DNA from 4 places in the Xenorhabdus sp. KJ12.1 genome. Region 1 is predicted to be linked to each of the others. Evidence: predicted binding sites of a transcription regulator. Region 1 holds the regulator's gene; each other region holds the start of a gene.
What was found. The regulator CRP, encoded in region 1, controls carbon source genes, mostly activating them, when cyclic AMP is high. The targets are predictions, from matches to a motif close to ATGTGANNNNNNTCACAT.
Positions count from the first base shown of each region.

Region 2: udp (uridine phosphorylase) is a predicted target of CRP. The motif match lies at 1,990-2,007, and genes of this name have one in related genera.
Region 3: bhsA (multiple stress resistance protein BhsA) is a predicted target of CRP. The motif match lies at 1,939-1,956, and genes of this name have one in related genera.
Region 4: AACS92_RS15205 (NupC/NupG family nucleoside CNT transporter) is a predicted target of CRP. The motif match lies at 2,011-2,028, and genes of this name have one in related genera.

Region 1 covers NZ_CAWNQH010000116.1:44,821-48,719, reverse strand. Annotated here, with positions in the region: gene AACS92_RS19185 (AEC family transporter) at 1-329, shown strand, start outside; gene ppiA (peptidylprolyl isomerase A) at 568-1,137, shown strand; gene AACS92_RS19175 (aminodeoxychorismate synthase component II) at 1,445-2,020, shown strand; gene crp (cAMP-activated global transcriptional regulator CRP) at 2,222-2,854, opposite strand; gene AACS92_RS19165 (phosphoribulokinase) at 3,261-3,899, opposite strand, start outside.
Region 2 covers NZ_CAWNQH010000067.1:57,726-61,624, forward strand. Annotated here, with positions in the region: gene AACS92_RS10175 (YidB family protein) at 1-149, opposite strand, end outside; gene AACS92_RS10180 (GntP family permease) at 510-1,889, shown strand; gene udp (uridine phosphorylase) at 2,138-2,893, shown strand; gene AACS92_RS10190 (tyrosine-protein phosphatase) at 3,066-3,854, shown strand.
Region 3 covers NZ_CAWNQH010000127.1:162,405-166,303, forward strand. Annotated here, with positions in the region: gene AACS92_RS20690 (ABC transporter permease) at 1-579, shown strand, start outside; gene AACS92_RS20695 (GNAT family N-acetyltransferase) at 879-1,382, shown strand; gene AACS92_RS20700 (GIY-YIG nuclease family protein) at 1,440-1,727, opposite strand; gene bhsA (multiple stress resistance protein BhsA) at 1,998-2,249, shown strand; gene AACS92_RS20710 (YhbP family protein) at 2,362-2,793, shown strand; gene nrdG (anaerobic ribonucleoside-triphosphate reductase-activating protein) at 2,796-3,260, opposite strand; gene nrdD (anaerobic ribonucleoside-triphosphate reductase) at 3,265-3,899, opposite strand, start outside.
Region 4 covers NZ_CAWNQH010000083.1:161,794-165,692, forward strand. Annotated here, with positions in the region: gene deoC (deoxyribose-phosphate aldolase) at 1-134, opposite strand, end outside; gene AACS92_RS15205 (NupC/NupG family nucleoside CNT transporter) at 572-1,840, opposite strand; gene AACS92_RS15210 (TatD family hydrolase) at 2,179-2,949, opposite strand; gene AACS92_RS15215 (patatin-like phospholipase family protein) at 3,119-3,899, opposite strand, start outside.

The sequences.
Region 1 (3,899 bases):
CATTGGGGTTAGGGTTGTCCCGCTTTAACTTAAAAGAGCACGTTAACAGAGATGCACTAAAATTGGTGGCCCCGATGTTATTACTGAAATTAGGAATACAACCGTGGGTGACTTTTATTTGTGCTTATTATTTATTTGGTATGCAGCAACTCAATAATATTTGGTTTATTGTTGCTGTTGTTATGGCTGCACAACCTATCGGTGCCAGTGTTTATATTTTCGCCAGAATATATAATTTCAGGCAGGAAGTCATTTCGCTCTCTATCATCATTTCACTTCTGGTCGCATTGATTACCATTCCGCTTATATTACAATTTATTTCGGTCTAACAACGCTTTTCGGCCTAATTTGTATGAATACATATCAAGGCAGGTGTTATTCGGAAAATAAACACTATCCGAAATATGAGAAGATAATATTTATCTGGATGATATTATTCAGTAAAACGCATTATTGCTCGTAAAAATGAGTAAATCTTTGCCACTTTGCTTGGTGGGGAATTACACTTAATGCGTTTTACTGATTTTATGAGTTTTGTTATTGACCTCGAGAATAAAGGAACCATCAATGTTTAAACGTATTTTTGTGCCGCTTATCACGGCATGTGCTATTAGCGTGATGGCTGCCCCAGCACTGGCTGCCGAAACTTATGTAAAGCTGGTGACATCAGCGGGTGAAATAGAGCTTGAGCTGAATGGCGATAAAGCACCAATCACCACAAAGAACTTCATTGAGTATGTGGATGAGGGGTTTTATAACAACACTATTTTCCATCGTGTCATCCCCGGCTTTATGGTTCAGGGAGGCGGCTTTACAAAAGATATGAAGCAGAAAGCAACCAAAGCCCCTATCAAAAATGAAGCTGATAATGGGTTGCGTAACCTGCGTGGCACGATAGCAATGGCACGTACCGCAGATAAAGATAGTGCAACCAGCCAGTTTTTTATCAATGTGGCGGATAATGCCTTCCTTGACCATGGTCAGCGTGATTTTGGTTATGCTGTTTTTGGTAAAGTCGTAAAGGGGATGGATGTGGTTGACAAGATTTCTCAGGTCAAAACAGAAAATGTTGGTCCTTATCAGAATGTTCCGGTTAAACCAATAATGATCCTCTCTGCTAAGGTGGTTTCTCAGTAACTCTGATGGGAAAACCGCGTTTTTTATCTGTAAATTAGAACATCGGCGGTATTTGCCTGTTATTACACTTTTCCGAAGTGTCAGGCCTTTAAAAATACCGTCTCTCCCTCAATTCTTTTTCATCACTCCTGCAATCATGGTTCACTCCGCTGGTCGCCGACCCTATTTTAAAGTAGCTTATGTGGTATGATGAGTGTCCTGCTATCGTTGACGTTGATTTACCTGATTTTACCGTAATACATAACGCACAGTGCCCAATAGGGCAAAGCAATATATAAAACTATAAAAATCAGTAGGATGTGATCCTATGCTATTAATAATAGATAACTACGACTCTTTTACATTCAATTTATATCAATACTTTTGTGAGTTAGGGACGCGTGTTTTAGTTAAACGTAATAATGAGCTACAGCTTGAAGATATCGAAGAGCTGGCACCGACCCATTTGGTGATCTCTCCGGGGCCCTGTACGCCGGATGACGCTGGGATCTCACTGGAGGCTATCTCTCATTTTGCCGGGAAATTGCCGATTCTGGGCGTGTGTCTCGGGCATCAGGCGATTGGACAAGCCTTTGGTGCGAGTGTTGTTAAAGCTCGTGAAGTCATGCATGGTAAAACCAGCTTAATTCACCATAATCAGCAGGGTGTATTCAAAGGATTGAACCGACCGCTGACAGTAACCCGCTACCACTCTTTAGTTGTTGCGGCAGAAACATTACCGGCTTCTTTTGAAGTCACCGCATGGAGTCAACATGATGGTAATGTGGATGAAATAATGGGAATACGTCACCGTACTTTACCTCTAGAAGGCGTGCAGTTTCATCCGGAAAGCATTCTGAGTGAACAGGGGCATGACTTACTGAATAATTTTCTGAAATACTAACGAAAACTATTTAATTCCTCTTTCGGCTATTTTTCATATCAGCTTTTGTGTAATACCCATAATCAGGTTATGGCGCTTAATTTATTTATGCGTCTGCGGGTTTCATTTCTTAGCAGGGGAATGAAGGGAGCTGAGTGATGAAAAACAAAAAGCCAGTGCGCGATGGGATGCACTGGCCTAATTCAAGCGCGATTTCAGGAACTAACGTGTTCCGTAAACGACAATAGTTTTGCCGTGCGCAGAGATCAGGTTTTGATCTTCCAGCATTTTCAGAATGCGACCGACTGTTTCACGGGAGCAACCGACAATTTGCCCGATTTCCTGACGTGTAATTTTGATTTGCATACCGTCAGGATGAGTCATTGCATCAGGCTGTTTAGCCAGATTCAGCAATGTTTGGGCAATGCGGCCTGTAACATCCAAAAATGCAAGGTTTCCTACTTTTTCTGACGTTGTTTGTAAGCGGCTTGCCATTTGAGCAGATAAACGCATTAAAATATCAGGATTAACCTGAATTAACTGGCGAAATTTCTTATAGGAAATTTCAGCCACTTCACAGGCGCTTTTAGCTCGCACCCATGCTGTACGCTCTTGCCCTTCTTCAAACAATCCAAGTTCACCAATAAAATCCCCCTGATTTAAATAAGAGAGGATCATCTCTTTACCTTCTTCATCTTTTATTAGAACAGCAACTGAACCTTTAACAATATAGTAAAGCGTTTCTGCCTTCTCACCTTGATGAATAAGCGTGCTCTTGGATGGATATTTGTGAATATGGCAGTGTGACAAAAACCATTCAAGAGTAGGGTCTGTTTGTGGCTTGCCGAGAACCATTCGCTTTATCCTCTGTTGTTATTTCCGCCTTTATGGTCAGAGAAACAGATCGTTTCTCATCAGGCTGGCTTTATAAAGTCAATAGATTAACATATTAACTTGCTGAAAAACTGACAAGCAGGAATTTTATATGGAAATCTCAGGGTATCAGCATGTCGATGCATTGCTCCGAGCCCATAAAACTTGCCCGTTTCACGTGTAGCACTGTTTGTAACACAGGAAAAGGATTATGTCTCCTCCTGTATCGCTTCAGCATATAAAACCAGTTAACAAATAGCCAGAATTCTATTTGAAAAGCCTGATTTACTACATTTTCATTTATAAATGAGTGAATAATTGATGTTTTATCACAGGTAACATTATTTTTTGTTACCTGCATTATCGATAAATAAATAGCGGGCAATATTTAGGATATTTTTTTGCCTTCAAGTAATTGCTGAACTAACGGCGCCATAATTAACTCCATTGCCAGCCCCATTTTACCACCCGGAACAACGATAGTATTTATACTGGAAATAAACGAACCTTGGAGCATTGCCAGTAAATAAGGAAAATCGATTTGGCTTAAACCGCGGAAACGAATAACGATAAAGCTTTCGTCTAAGGAGGGAATTGCCTTGGCAGAGAATGGGTTGGAGGTATCGACTGTAGGAACACGCTGGAAATTGATGTGAGTGCGGGAAAACTGGGGCGTAATATAGCGGATATAATCGTCCATTGAACGTACCACAGAATCCATCACAGCTTCCCTTGAATGTCCGCGTTCGCTGGTATCACGAATGAGCTTCTGTATCCACTCAAGGTTAACGATGGGAACAACACCAATCAGCAGATCCACATGGCTTGCGACATTATGCTGTGGAGTGACAACACCACCGTGTAATCCTTCATAAAATAGCATATCGGTGTTTGATGGTAGTGGCTCCCACGGGGTAAACGTACCCGGTACCTGATTGTAGGGAACAGCTTCATCATACGTATGCAGGTACTTCCGCCAGCGGCCTGTGCCTGTTTCGCCATAATCAGAAAATGCTTTTTCCAGCAT
Region 2 (3,899 bases), on a different contig from region 1:
GAATGAATTGTGCCATCCAACCCTTGCCGGGAAAACTGCTCAACTAATCCACTAATTCCTCCCTGACCTTCAACCCAGTCCATTATATGCTGAATTTGTTGACTCTTACCCCGACTCATCATATTTGAAATTTGATCAAAAAAGCTCATTGTAATTTCCCTCCTTTGTTGAGGTTTTACTAGCTCAATCGATATAAAACACTAATTTTTGTGTTTTTACAGGAATGAATTAGTGTAAATGTTATAAAGAAAAGGGTAATTCAATATTTAATTATTAAAGTAGCACAGGATTTTTAATCCGGTTTGTTTGGGATAAAAGTAATATTTAGGAACGGGTTTTATTCGCAAAGAGTATTCTTCTTTTTTCTCAAATTATCTAAATATCCCTTTGTTAATCTATACCAAGACATCAATTTCTAATAAGCCCACTTTAACACAGCTTGTAACAAGGGCTTTGTCCAGCATACCATGCACCTTTCTCGCCAATAATACAGATTGAAACGGGGTTTTATGGTTGATTTTTACATTCCAGTTATTGGATTGGGAGTGGCGGTATTTTCGCTGATTTTTCTGGTTTTACGTACACGTATTCATGTGCTTGTTGCTATGTTAATTGCTGCAGTTATTGCAGGAATATCTGGTGGCCTGAGTATGGGCCATGTTGTTGATGTTATTGCTAAAGGGTTTGGTACGACATTAGGTAACATTGGTATTGTGATTGGGCTGGGAAGCATGATGGGGCGGATATTGGAAGCCTCTGGTGCAACGGAGCAAATCGCCTATAGTCTGATTAAATGGCTGGGTAAAAGGCGCGAAGAGTGGGCACTTGCAATCACCGGCTATATTGTCAGTATTCCTATATTTGTTAATTCGGCTTTTATTATCCTTTATCCGCTGGTAAAAGCGTTAGCGAAGAAAGGTAAACGGAATGTATTAACGTTGGGTGTAGCACTGGCCGGTGGGTTAGTGGTGACTCACCATATTGTTCCGCCAACGCCGGGGCCGCTTGGTGTGGCCGGAATATTTGGGGTAAGTGTCGGTAAGGTTATGTTGGTGGGAATGGTACTGGCAATCCCATGTGTTATTGGCATCACTTGTTATGCTAAATGGCTGGAGACTAAATACCCTGAATACCTGCTTGTGGAGGATGAAGGAAATCTGCAAGAAATTCACCAGCAATATATGGAAGAAAAAGCCAGTAAGCCTTTACCGGGACTCTTCATTTCCCTTTTACCTATCGTTGTACCTATCGTTCTCATTTTTACCAGTGTTATAAATGGACTGTTGTTAAAGACTGCACTATTTGCAGGAAAAGATGATTACCTTTACTTTCAGGTTTTTAATTTCCTTGGGTCACCGATTATTGCTCTGGCGATAAGTGTGTTACTGGCGATTTATAAACTTATGCCAAATGTCAGTAAACATGAGGTTATAGAACACTTAGAAACCGGTTTGCAGACGGTAGGAATCATTTTATTGGTATCGGGAGCCGGAGGAGCCTTAGGCGCTGTATTAAATGAGGGTTCAACCGGGACAATAGTGGCGCAATATGTTGCCAGTCTGCCGATTACTCCTGTCCTGATCCCTTTTATCATCGCCACGTTAATACGTATTATTCAAGGTTCAGGCACTGTTGCTATGATCACCGCAGCATCTATTTCTGCGCCGGTTATCAAACAGATACCAGATATTAATATGCTAGTTGCTGCTCAGGCTGCAATGGTGGGAACACTGTTTTTCAGCTATTTTAATGACTGTTTTTTCTGGGTCGTGAATAGGATGATGGGGATAAAGGATGTGAAAAAACAGATAATCATTTGGTCCATTCCGACCACCATTGCGTGGGGAATCGGGTTGTGTGGAATATTACTCCTTAATTTCATCATGTAAGTGTTCCAATGGCGCTCAAAAAGGGCGCTTTTTGTGACTACTCTTCGAATATTGTTTCTATTTCAGCTTTATACTCACGGTGTTACTTACATACATTAAATTGTGACAATAATCACAATTTAATGTATGTGTTTCTTTTTAAATTCAATTAAATGTGACTTTAATCATTAAAAAGTGCCAGAGTATTTACTAGATTTAGGTATCTCCATTTTATTTGGATTTTGAATTATTTCCGTTGAGGAGCCAATATGTCTGATGTATTTCACTTAGGTATCACCAAAAATGACTTACAGGGTGCAACCCTGGCTATTGTTCCAGGCGATCCTGATCGTGTTGAGAAGATTGCAAGGTTGATGGATAACCCGGTTCATCTGGCTTCCCATCGTGAATTTACAACATGGCGTGCTGAAATTGACGGCAAACCTGTTGTTGTCTGCTCGACGGGTATTGGTGGCCCATCAACGTCAATTGCGGTAGAAGAGCTGGCTCAACTAGGTGTACGCACATTCCTGCGTATTGGTACAACCGGTGCAATTCAGGAGAATATTAACGTTGGTGATGTGCTGGTAACCACTGCGGCTGTTCGTTTAGATGGCGCCAGCTTGCATTTTGCTCCAATGGAGTTTCCGGCAGTGGCTGATTTTGAGTGTACTAATGCACTGTACGCTGCCGCGAAAGCATCAGGTACTACAACGCATGTTGGTGTGACAGCTTCTTCTGATACTTTCTATCCGGGACAGGAACGTTACGATACCTATTCTGGCCGCGTTGTCCGTCGTTTTCAGGGGTCAATGAAAGAGTGGCAGGAAATGGGCGTCATGAACTTTGAAATGGAATCAGCTACTCTATTAACAATGTGTGCAAGCCAGGGATTGCGTGCCGGAATGGTGGCTGGTGTGATCGTTAACCGTACCCAGCAGGAAATTCCTGATGTTGAATTGTTGAAGAAAACAGAAAGCAATGCCTTAAGCATTGTTGTTGATGCGGCTCGCCGTTTGTTGTAATTGTTGCAAATTATGGGCCGGAATTCTCTGGCCCGATCACCTGAATTTTCCGTTTTCTTTACTTCCTTTCATTCTGAAATCTGATAATGTCATAACATTTTGTATTAAAGATGATTTGTCTCAGCCACAAACTGTCTCAATCGTGCATTAATTTCAATAAAAAAGAGTGATTATGACCACAACCACAACAGTTATATCTCATCCTTCATTACTCCCCTTAAATGGCGGTATTAACTTCCGCGATTTAGGTAACAGAACACTAAGTAATGGTTCTAAGATTAAATCAGGTCTGTTATTTCGTTCAGGCTCTCTGGATATGCTGACTGATAACGATCAGATTTTCTTGGCTGAACAGAACCTGTTCCAGATCATCGATTATCGTGATAGCAGTGAAATTATAGATAGGCCGGATCAGGTATGGAGTGGTGCGAGCTATCATCATGCTCCGGCTAATCCGCTTTCCAAAGAGGTTGATGCTAATTTCGATAAGCTAAGCCATGAGGCGTTGGAACAGTTTGATGCTAAAGATTTTATGTTGCGGCTATACCAATTGTTACCAATTAATAACCCGGCTTATAAGACATTAGCCAGTTTATTACTACAGCCGGAAAAAGGCGGAATTGTGCAGCATTGTGCTGTTGGTAAAGATAGAACAGGAATCGGTTCTGCTTTGGTATTGTTTGCTCTGGGGGCAGATCTGGATACCGTAATGGAAGACTATCTGGTAACTAATATTACTCTGACACCGTTTCGGGAATATTTATTGAATGAATATGCAAAAAGTATGAGTGATAGTTTGGTTGAGAAAATGTCTTATGTATTTTCAGTCAGAGAAGAGTTTTTAATGACAGCTCTGAACAGTATCAATCAGCATTATGGCAGTGTGGATATTTGGTTAGAAAAAGACGTTGGGCTTGATATGGCAGCTCGGGAAAAATTGCAGAGCTATTTTCTGGAGTAAATCCATTTTGTTAGCGTAAAGAAAAGCAAGGTTAGCATCAGTTCA
Region 3 (3,899 bases), on a different contig from region 1:
CAGCACTCCCTACTGATAGCCAGTGTACGTGTCAGCATCGCTATACGTGAAACCCCCAAAGGCAAGCCCCCGCTACCTGTCTATCTGGGAGCGCTGTCCGCACTGTTGCCTATCTGGTTGTTTTTATCTGTCATCTTTTTTGTGCTATGGCCGTGGGTACTGGGATACAGGCAGGATGCGCCAGTCTATCAATTGTTGTTGATGACTTTTCCATTCCTGCTGGCGGTACTGGGGCTGGGCAAACTGGTTACAGAGTGCTTACGCAGTGTGGAAATGATTTATCTGACACTGGCGTTTATTACCACTCCGGTGTTCTATATTTCCGGCACAACCTGGCCCATACAGGCAATGCCAGATTGGGTAAGGGCAATCTCATCCGCTTTACCATCCACATGGGCAACTAAAATTATTGCGGGTATAAACCAAATGAATATGCCTCTGCAAAGTATGCTGGGGGATATTGCGATGATCTTACTCCTTGGTGTTATCTATATGATCCTGGGGATCTTGGTTGGGATGCTACGTAATGGTGAATTACGGGAGCTGAGAGGATTTATGAAACACCTGAGAAGGAAATAATAATAATCTCGAATTATCGTCAGAGAGATAGTGAAAATATATTGATTTGGGGCAGGTTCCGTGTAAAGGTTTCAGATGCTGATTTACTGCATCTCAATGTCAGTTTTTATGACGGATTTTTGAGATAGCATCAGGAAATATCACAGTATTTTGGCAGAATAACAAATTCCTTTTTATGAAAAAGGAACTGGCTTGTATTAGGTTAAATCCACTCTCCATTTTGATTTGTTATAGTTAGCTGAATTTATCAAAATGGAACAGAAAGAGGGCGCTGATCAGCACGATCGCGCGTTATCGTCATGTTAATCAGGGTCGAAATTCCGGTTGATGCTATGGGGATTGATCGCTTGTTGCGGGAATCCTTTGAGACATCGGCAGAAGCTGAGTTAGTCCACAAGCTAAGAGAAGATGGCTTGTTGACACTGGGTGTTGTTGCGACTGACGATGAAGGTCACGTGATTGGCTATGTTGGTTTTACACCGGTTGATGTCAATGGACAGGATCATAACTGGGTTGGGTTAGCGCCATTGGCGGTGGCCGAATCGTACCGTCGTCAGGGGATTGGCGAGAAGCTGGTGTATGAAGGCTTGGACAGCCTGAATGAATTCGGCTATGGGGCAGTGGTTGTACTTGGTGAGCCTGAATATTATCAGAGATTTGGTTTCAGGCCCGCTGAAGAGTATCAACTACATTGCCAATGGTCTGGCTGTGAACGATATTTTCAGGTTTACACTCTGGCAGATGTCTCTCTGGATGATTGCCATGGTCTGGTCACGTATCCCCGTCATTTTGCTGACGTATGACATGTTACCGGTATTCTGATGGCAGCATGTAAGTGAACAAAACTCAGTTAACAGAACCTATGATAGGTAGGTAACTATACAGACAGGCTGGGCAGTCACCAGCCTTTCTTTTTGCTGCTTACTCAGTTGTTTTACCCGATATTCCAGTCTTAAAGCCGTACTCCTGTCTGGCATTGCGCTGTGATAGACCAACGTTAATGGCCCTTTTCCTTTCAGCGCTTTTGCTCCTTTTCCGGCTGTATGCTGAGCCAGACGGCGAGAAACATCTGTCGTAATTCCAGTATATAATGAACCATTCCGCGTTTTTATCAGGTAAAGATACCAATCAGATTCTTTAATATTCATTATTTTTCTTAAGTTATTTCCAATGTATCAATCACAATAAAAATTAATACATTGTTTGTCTATCATCCTAATGATTATATTTCTACAATTATAACTTATGGATTATATTAAATTATATGTCTATTCACCGTAGGTGATCATTTTTTCAATTCAAAATTATTGAATAAGAATAGCAGTAATTGCTAATTATCATTTTTCTGATAAGCGTATAAATTGATCCGCATCACAAAGGGTAACTCCTATATTTACAAGTAGTCAGAGGATTTAAAGATGAAAAATGTGAAATTTATTGCTGCCGTGTTGTCATTAAGTGCTATTTCATTTGGTTCATTTGCAGCAACTGAGGTCAAAAGTGCTGCTGGAGAGAAAATTGGTGTGGTTTCTGTAGCAGGAGCGGAAACCCTGGATAGCCTGACTGAGGCATTATCCAAAAAAGCTGATAAAGCTGGAGCACAATCTTTCCGTATTATTTCTGCAACCGGCAAAAATAAATTGTATGGTGTTGCTGAAATCTATAAATAACTTATAGTTATCCCAGACTATACTTATTTATTAGATAAATATCAGAACACGTCACTGGAAGCTATCTAACGTGTTCTGATTAAAAGGCAGAAATATAACGGTATATAAATAGATGGAATCGGATAAAGAAAAATTAATAATATCTCAGTATATTGCCAATCAACATGTCTTCACACTTTGTACTTCTTCACCTCAGGATCTCTGGTGTGCCAGTTGTTTTTATCTCTTTGACGCTGAAAAAATGGTTCTTTGGTTTATGACCGAAGCTGATACGCGTCACGGTAAAATAATGCAGGAAAATGCCATCGTTGCGGGAACGATTGCAGATCAAACGCACAATATTTCTCAGATCAGAGGTATTCAGTTTCGTGGTGAGGTGGTTGCGCTGACAGGTAAAGATGAAACCATTGCCAGAGCGGCTTATTGCCACCAGTTTCCTGTTGCGATAACGGCAAAAACACCTATTTGGCAATTGAACCTGAATGAGATCAAAATGGTGGATAATTCGTTTGGTTTTGGCAAAAAATTATACTGGCAGCGTTAATCTCAGCGCAGATAGTGAATCACCTGATTACGGCTGCCCCGCCAGATCAGCATCGGCTCTTGTTGCTCCTGTTCAAATTTCCCGTCAACTAATACATTAATATGGCTGACAATCTCCTGCTGAAGTTCATTTAATTCGTTGAGAACATAGCCTGTCCATAGCCAGATATCTTTATCCGGGCACTCTGTTTTGACCCGTTTGACCAACCTGAGAATCGCTGCTGTGTTATCGGGATGAAGTGGATCGCCACCGGATAATGATAGCCCTTGTCGCCTGATACGATGATCATTCAGATCAGCGATGAGCTGATTTTCAACTGCCAGAGTAAAAGGACGACCGGAATCAGTCCGCCACGTTGTCTGGTTATAGCAGCCACGACACTGATGGGAGCAACCCGCGACAAACAGAGTGCAGCGGGTTCCGGGGCCGTTGACCACATCGACTGGATAATATTGATGGTAATTCATGGTATTAGCCAATATTCCCATTATTGAGATGTTTAATGCGGCGTTTTACCTCTTCCTGTTTACCCGTATTAAATGGGCGGGCATCAGGGCTGCCAAGATATCCGCAAACCCGTCTTATCACGGAAACCTGAGCTGAATCATGATTACCACAAGCAGGGCAGGTAAAGCCTTTACTGGTACAGGAAAATTCTCCGGTAAAACCGCATTGATAGCATTCATCAATCGGGGTATTGGTTCCATAATAAGGAACCCGGGAATAACTGTAATCCCACACATCTTCCAGTGCCTTTAAATTATGTTGTAGGTTGGGATATTCGCCGTAGCAGATAAAACCGCCATTCGCTAACGGAGGGTATGGTGCTTCAAAATCCAGTTTATCGTAAGGATTGACCTTCTTCTCTACATCCAGATGGAAGCTGTTTGTGTAATAGCCTTTATCTGTAACTCCACTGATTACTCCGAACTCAGCGACATCAAGACGACAAAAACGGTCACATAAACTCTCGCTTGGCGTACTGTATAAGCTGAAGCCATAGCCGGTTTGCTGTTTCCATTCATCGATGGCTTTACGCAGATGTTCAACGATAGCGAGTGCTTTTTGGCGGCGCTGTTCATTATCAAATAGATGAGTATGGTCAC
Region 4 (3,899 bases), on a different contig from region 1:
GCCGCAGTATGCCCTGCTGGGCTGTTTGCCTGATGGCAAAGTGCTGTCACTTTCTCATCAGTATCATCATCATTGAGTGTAGTTAAATCCATCAAGCTCAGCGCACGCTGAGCAGCTGCGGTTAAATCGGTCATAAAACTCTCCAACGGTATTTTTATCGTAACTGAATCAGTTCACATATTCTTCCGAACATTTAATCGCTAACTGTTCCGAATTATTAATGTATTCATATGTTGGTGAGCGGACTTGGTTCCTTGAAGATGTTGCAATGCCTCGATATGACAGCAACAACAGAGTTCCTTCTCTCCGCACCTTTTTCTTTAGTTTGATTTTTTCAGCTTGTCTTGCCCGGCAGGTATTAGCTTAATCAATGAAATCTTGATTCATCATTATTTGAACATGTAAGTATGTAATAATTCATGCTTAGAATCACACTAATCAAATGAAAATTGCAATTATTATCATTTTATCGTGATTGAAATCACATTGATTAAGCCCGGAAAAAATAAAATGCAGGTAAGAAACTCACCTGCATTCAATTTAGTCTGTATTTTCTGGTTAGACTTCCTAATTATGCCAGAGAGAGGAAGAACCCTGCAATTGTGGCACTCATCAGGTTAGAGAGTGAACCAGCCAATACGGCTTTCAGACCAAAACGGGCAATATCACCACGACGGCTTGGTGCCATACCGCCTAAACCGCCCAGCAAAATAGCAACAGAAGAAAGGTTAGCAAAGCCACACAGTGCGAAAGAAATAATTGCTTTCGTATGTTCAGAAAGAACCTGAAGTCCCGCAGCGCGGACAACATCATCCGGTTTCAGGTATTCACCAAAGTTCATAAATGCAACGAATTCATTAACTACCAGTTTCTGTCCGATGAAAGAACCAGCAACTGTTGCTTCATTCCACGGTACACCAATCAGGTAAGCGATTGGTGAGAATACCCAGCCTAACAGCAGTTCCAGAGATAATTGCGGGTAATTGAACCAGCCACCAATGCCACCCAGAATACCATTCAGTAGAGCAATCAGAGCAATAAATGCCAACAGCATTGCACCCACATTCAGAGCCAACTGCATACCGGATGCTGCACCAGATGCCGCCGCATCGATAATATTTGCAGGACGGTCTTCTGCTGATACCAGAGACATCGCATCAACATTATCGTGAGTGGTTTCAGTTTCCGGTACCATCAGTTTTGCAAACAACAGGCCACCCGGCGCTGCCATGAATGACGCTGCAATCAGATATTCCAACGGAACACCCATTGATGCATAACCCGCCAGTACAGAACCGGCTACCGATGCCAGACCACCACACATCACCGCAAATAGTTCGGATTGTGTCATGCTCGCAATATAAGGACGAACAACCAGAGGCGCTTCAGTTTGACCAACGAAGATATTCGCTGTTGCTGACAGGGATTCAGTACGTGATGTTCCCAATACTTTTTGCAGGCCACCACCCAGAATCTTGATGATTAGCTGCATAACACCAATGTAATACAAAACGGCAATCAGAGAAGAGAAGAAAACGATGACTGGCAGAACGCGCAGGGCAAATACAAAACCGCCACCGCCGAACAGCTCAAACATTTTGTTGGATACCAGACCGCCAAAAATGAAATCCATTCCCTGCTGACCATATCCAATTACATTGGAAACACCTTTTGACATTCCACCCAGAATGTCTTTACCTGCTGGTACATAGAGTACAAATGCACCAACAATAACCTGAATCAAGAAGGCACCAAGGACAGTGCGGATTTTAATAGCTTTATAATTACTCGAGAAAAGTACTGCGATAAAAATCAGCACTACCATCCCTATCAGGCTCATAATGAGTTGCATTGGAAGAATCCCTGTTCACTGAATGAATTAAAAATATGTCAGTTATATTGTGAGTTCCTACTGACACTGTGTGTGGAGGCGATTATACCCAGTAGTAAAAAAGAACAAGCAACTGACATCACAAATTAATGCAGCAAAAAGTAATATAAAAACAGAAAATGAGACTTATATCACATATACCCATTTTATTTATCAGGGTTTAGATAATTTTGCGGTAAAAAAGGAAGAAATGAGAAGATAATGCCAGTTAAATATTATTAATGTTTATTTCGACCAGAATAGCCTATTTTGCTCAACCAAAAGTAGACTATTTCCACTGGGATAAATTAGCTGATCGCAAATAATTCCATGCTATTTTGATAAATTTGGCGGGAAATTTCATCCGGAGATTCAGGACGTAATTCACACAATACAGAAAAAACCTGCGCGATTCTTTCGGGTCGGTTTGGCTGCCCCTGAAAACCGGCTAGTGGCATATCAGGTGCATCCGTTTCCAATACTAAAGAGGAAAGAGGCAGACGAGCTATCGTATCACGCGTTTTTTTCGCTCTTTCATACGTAATCGTTCCCCCGACGCCAATGTAAAAACCCATACGTACAAAGGCCTGCGCCTGAGATAAGCTACCAGCAAAACCATGAATAACGCCGGTGCGTGGAACATGATGTTTTCGTAACATTGCCGCCAGTTGATCGTGGCTTTTGCGGGAATGAAGCAAAACAGGCAACTCATATTTTTTGGCCAGCTTGAGCTGAGCTGCCAGAACGCTTTTTTGCCGCTCAAACTGGGGTTCTGCCATATACAGATCAAGACCAATTTCACCAACCGCTACACAGTGAGGAAGTTTCTCTTTGAGTTTCTGCTCCAGACAATCCAGATCTGTATCATAATGTTCATTAATATATAAAGGATGCAATCCAAACGCGGCATAGATTGCCTGATACTTAGCCGCCAAATCAGCAACCCTCTGGAAATATACCTGACTGACAGTCGGCACAATAATTTTTTCAACGCCCACTTGTCTGGCTCGTTCTAAACTTGCAGCTTCATCACCCGAAAAAGGAGGGAAATCAAAATGGCAATGTGTGTCAATAAACATCTATTTATCCATATCATACACTTCGTCTTTCAAGTTGCCTCTTTGTTGGCTGCGCTCGCTCACCCCAGTCACCGTTTTTATAAACATACGGTTATCTATGTTTCTGGGGGTTCACTCTCTTGCCACCGCAATGCATCTTGAAATCCATTGTGTATATTTGTCGTCATCATTATTGTTCGTCATAATCGTTATTGATCATAGTGGTACCAGTCAGTGGCATCTGCTCGCTGTCATTCACACCGGTTTCCTCTGCCATTCTTACCGAAGTACCTATTGCAGGGGTATGCTCACTACACATAAAACTATTGCGACGGAAACAATTACGGTTCGTTCCATCGTGGTTTAAACCGCTGCGGGAAACACCATAACTTTTACGTCTTTCCGGCCCAAACTTACCACCGACAAAAGTATGTCCGATAGTCGCCAAAAAGTACCGCCCACAACGTCTACCCAGATGATAATCCGTGTTCAATGCTTTCGTTTTACTCCCCAGAGCCATAGTTGCCAACGGTGCGGGTGGCCTAATTTCGAAGATTTGTACGTCATCCGGTGGATTTTCAATAAACCGTTGTGTCCGGAAGTAGCTTGTAGCATGCAGCTTCAACATTCTGAGCATTTTTTGCTGACTGCTGGTTTCCAGCCAGCGTTCCACTCGCTTGAACCACTGTGACGTATAATAAAGCTGCGAAGGCACTGTCCTGACCACGACAATAGTATCAGCTCCCCGGCGATATGCCTCTTCAACCGGAATCGCATCACTAATGCCACCATCCTGATAAACGATACCATCGAGCGTTACACCATTGCGATAAAATCCGGGGATTGCACTGGAAGCCTTGATAATTTCCATCCAGTTACTTTCATCAGGTTGAAAATAACTGGCTTCGAAATTATCAGCACGGCAGGTACACATATAAAACTCACGGCCATCATCAAAATGATCCATCGCA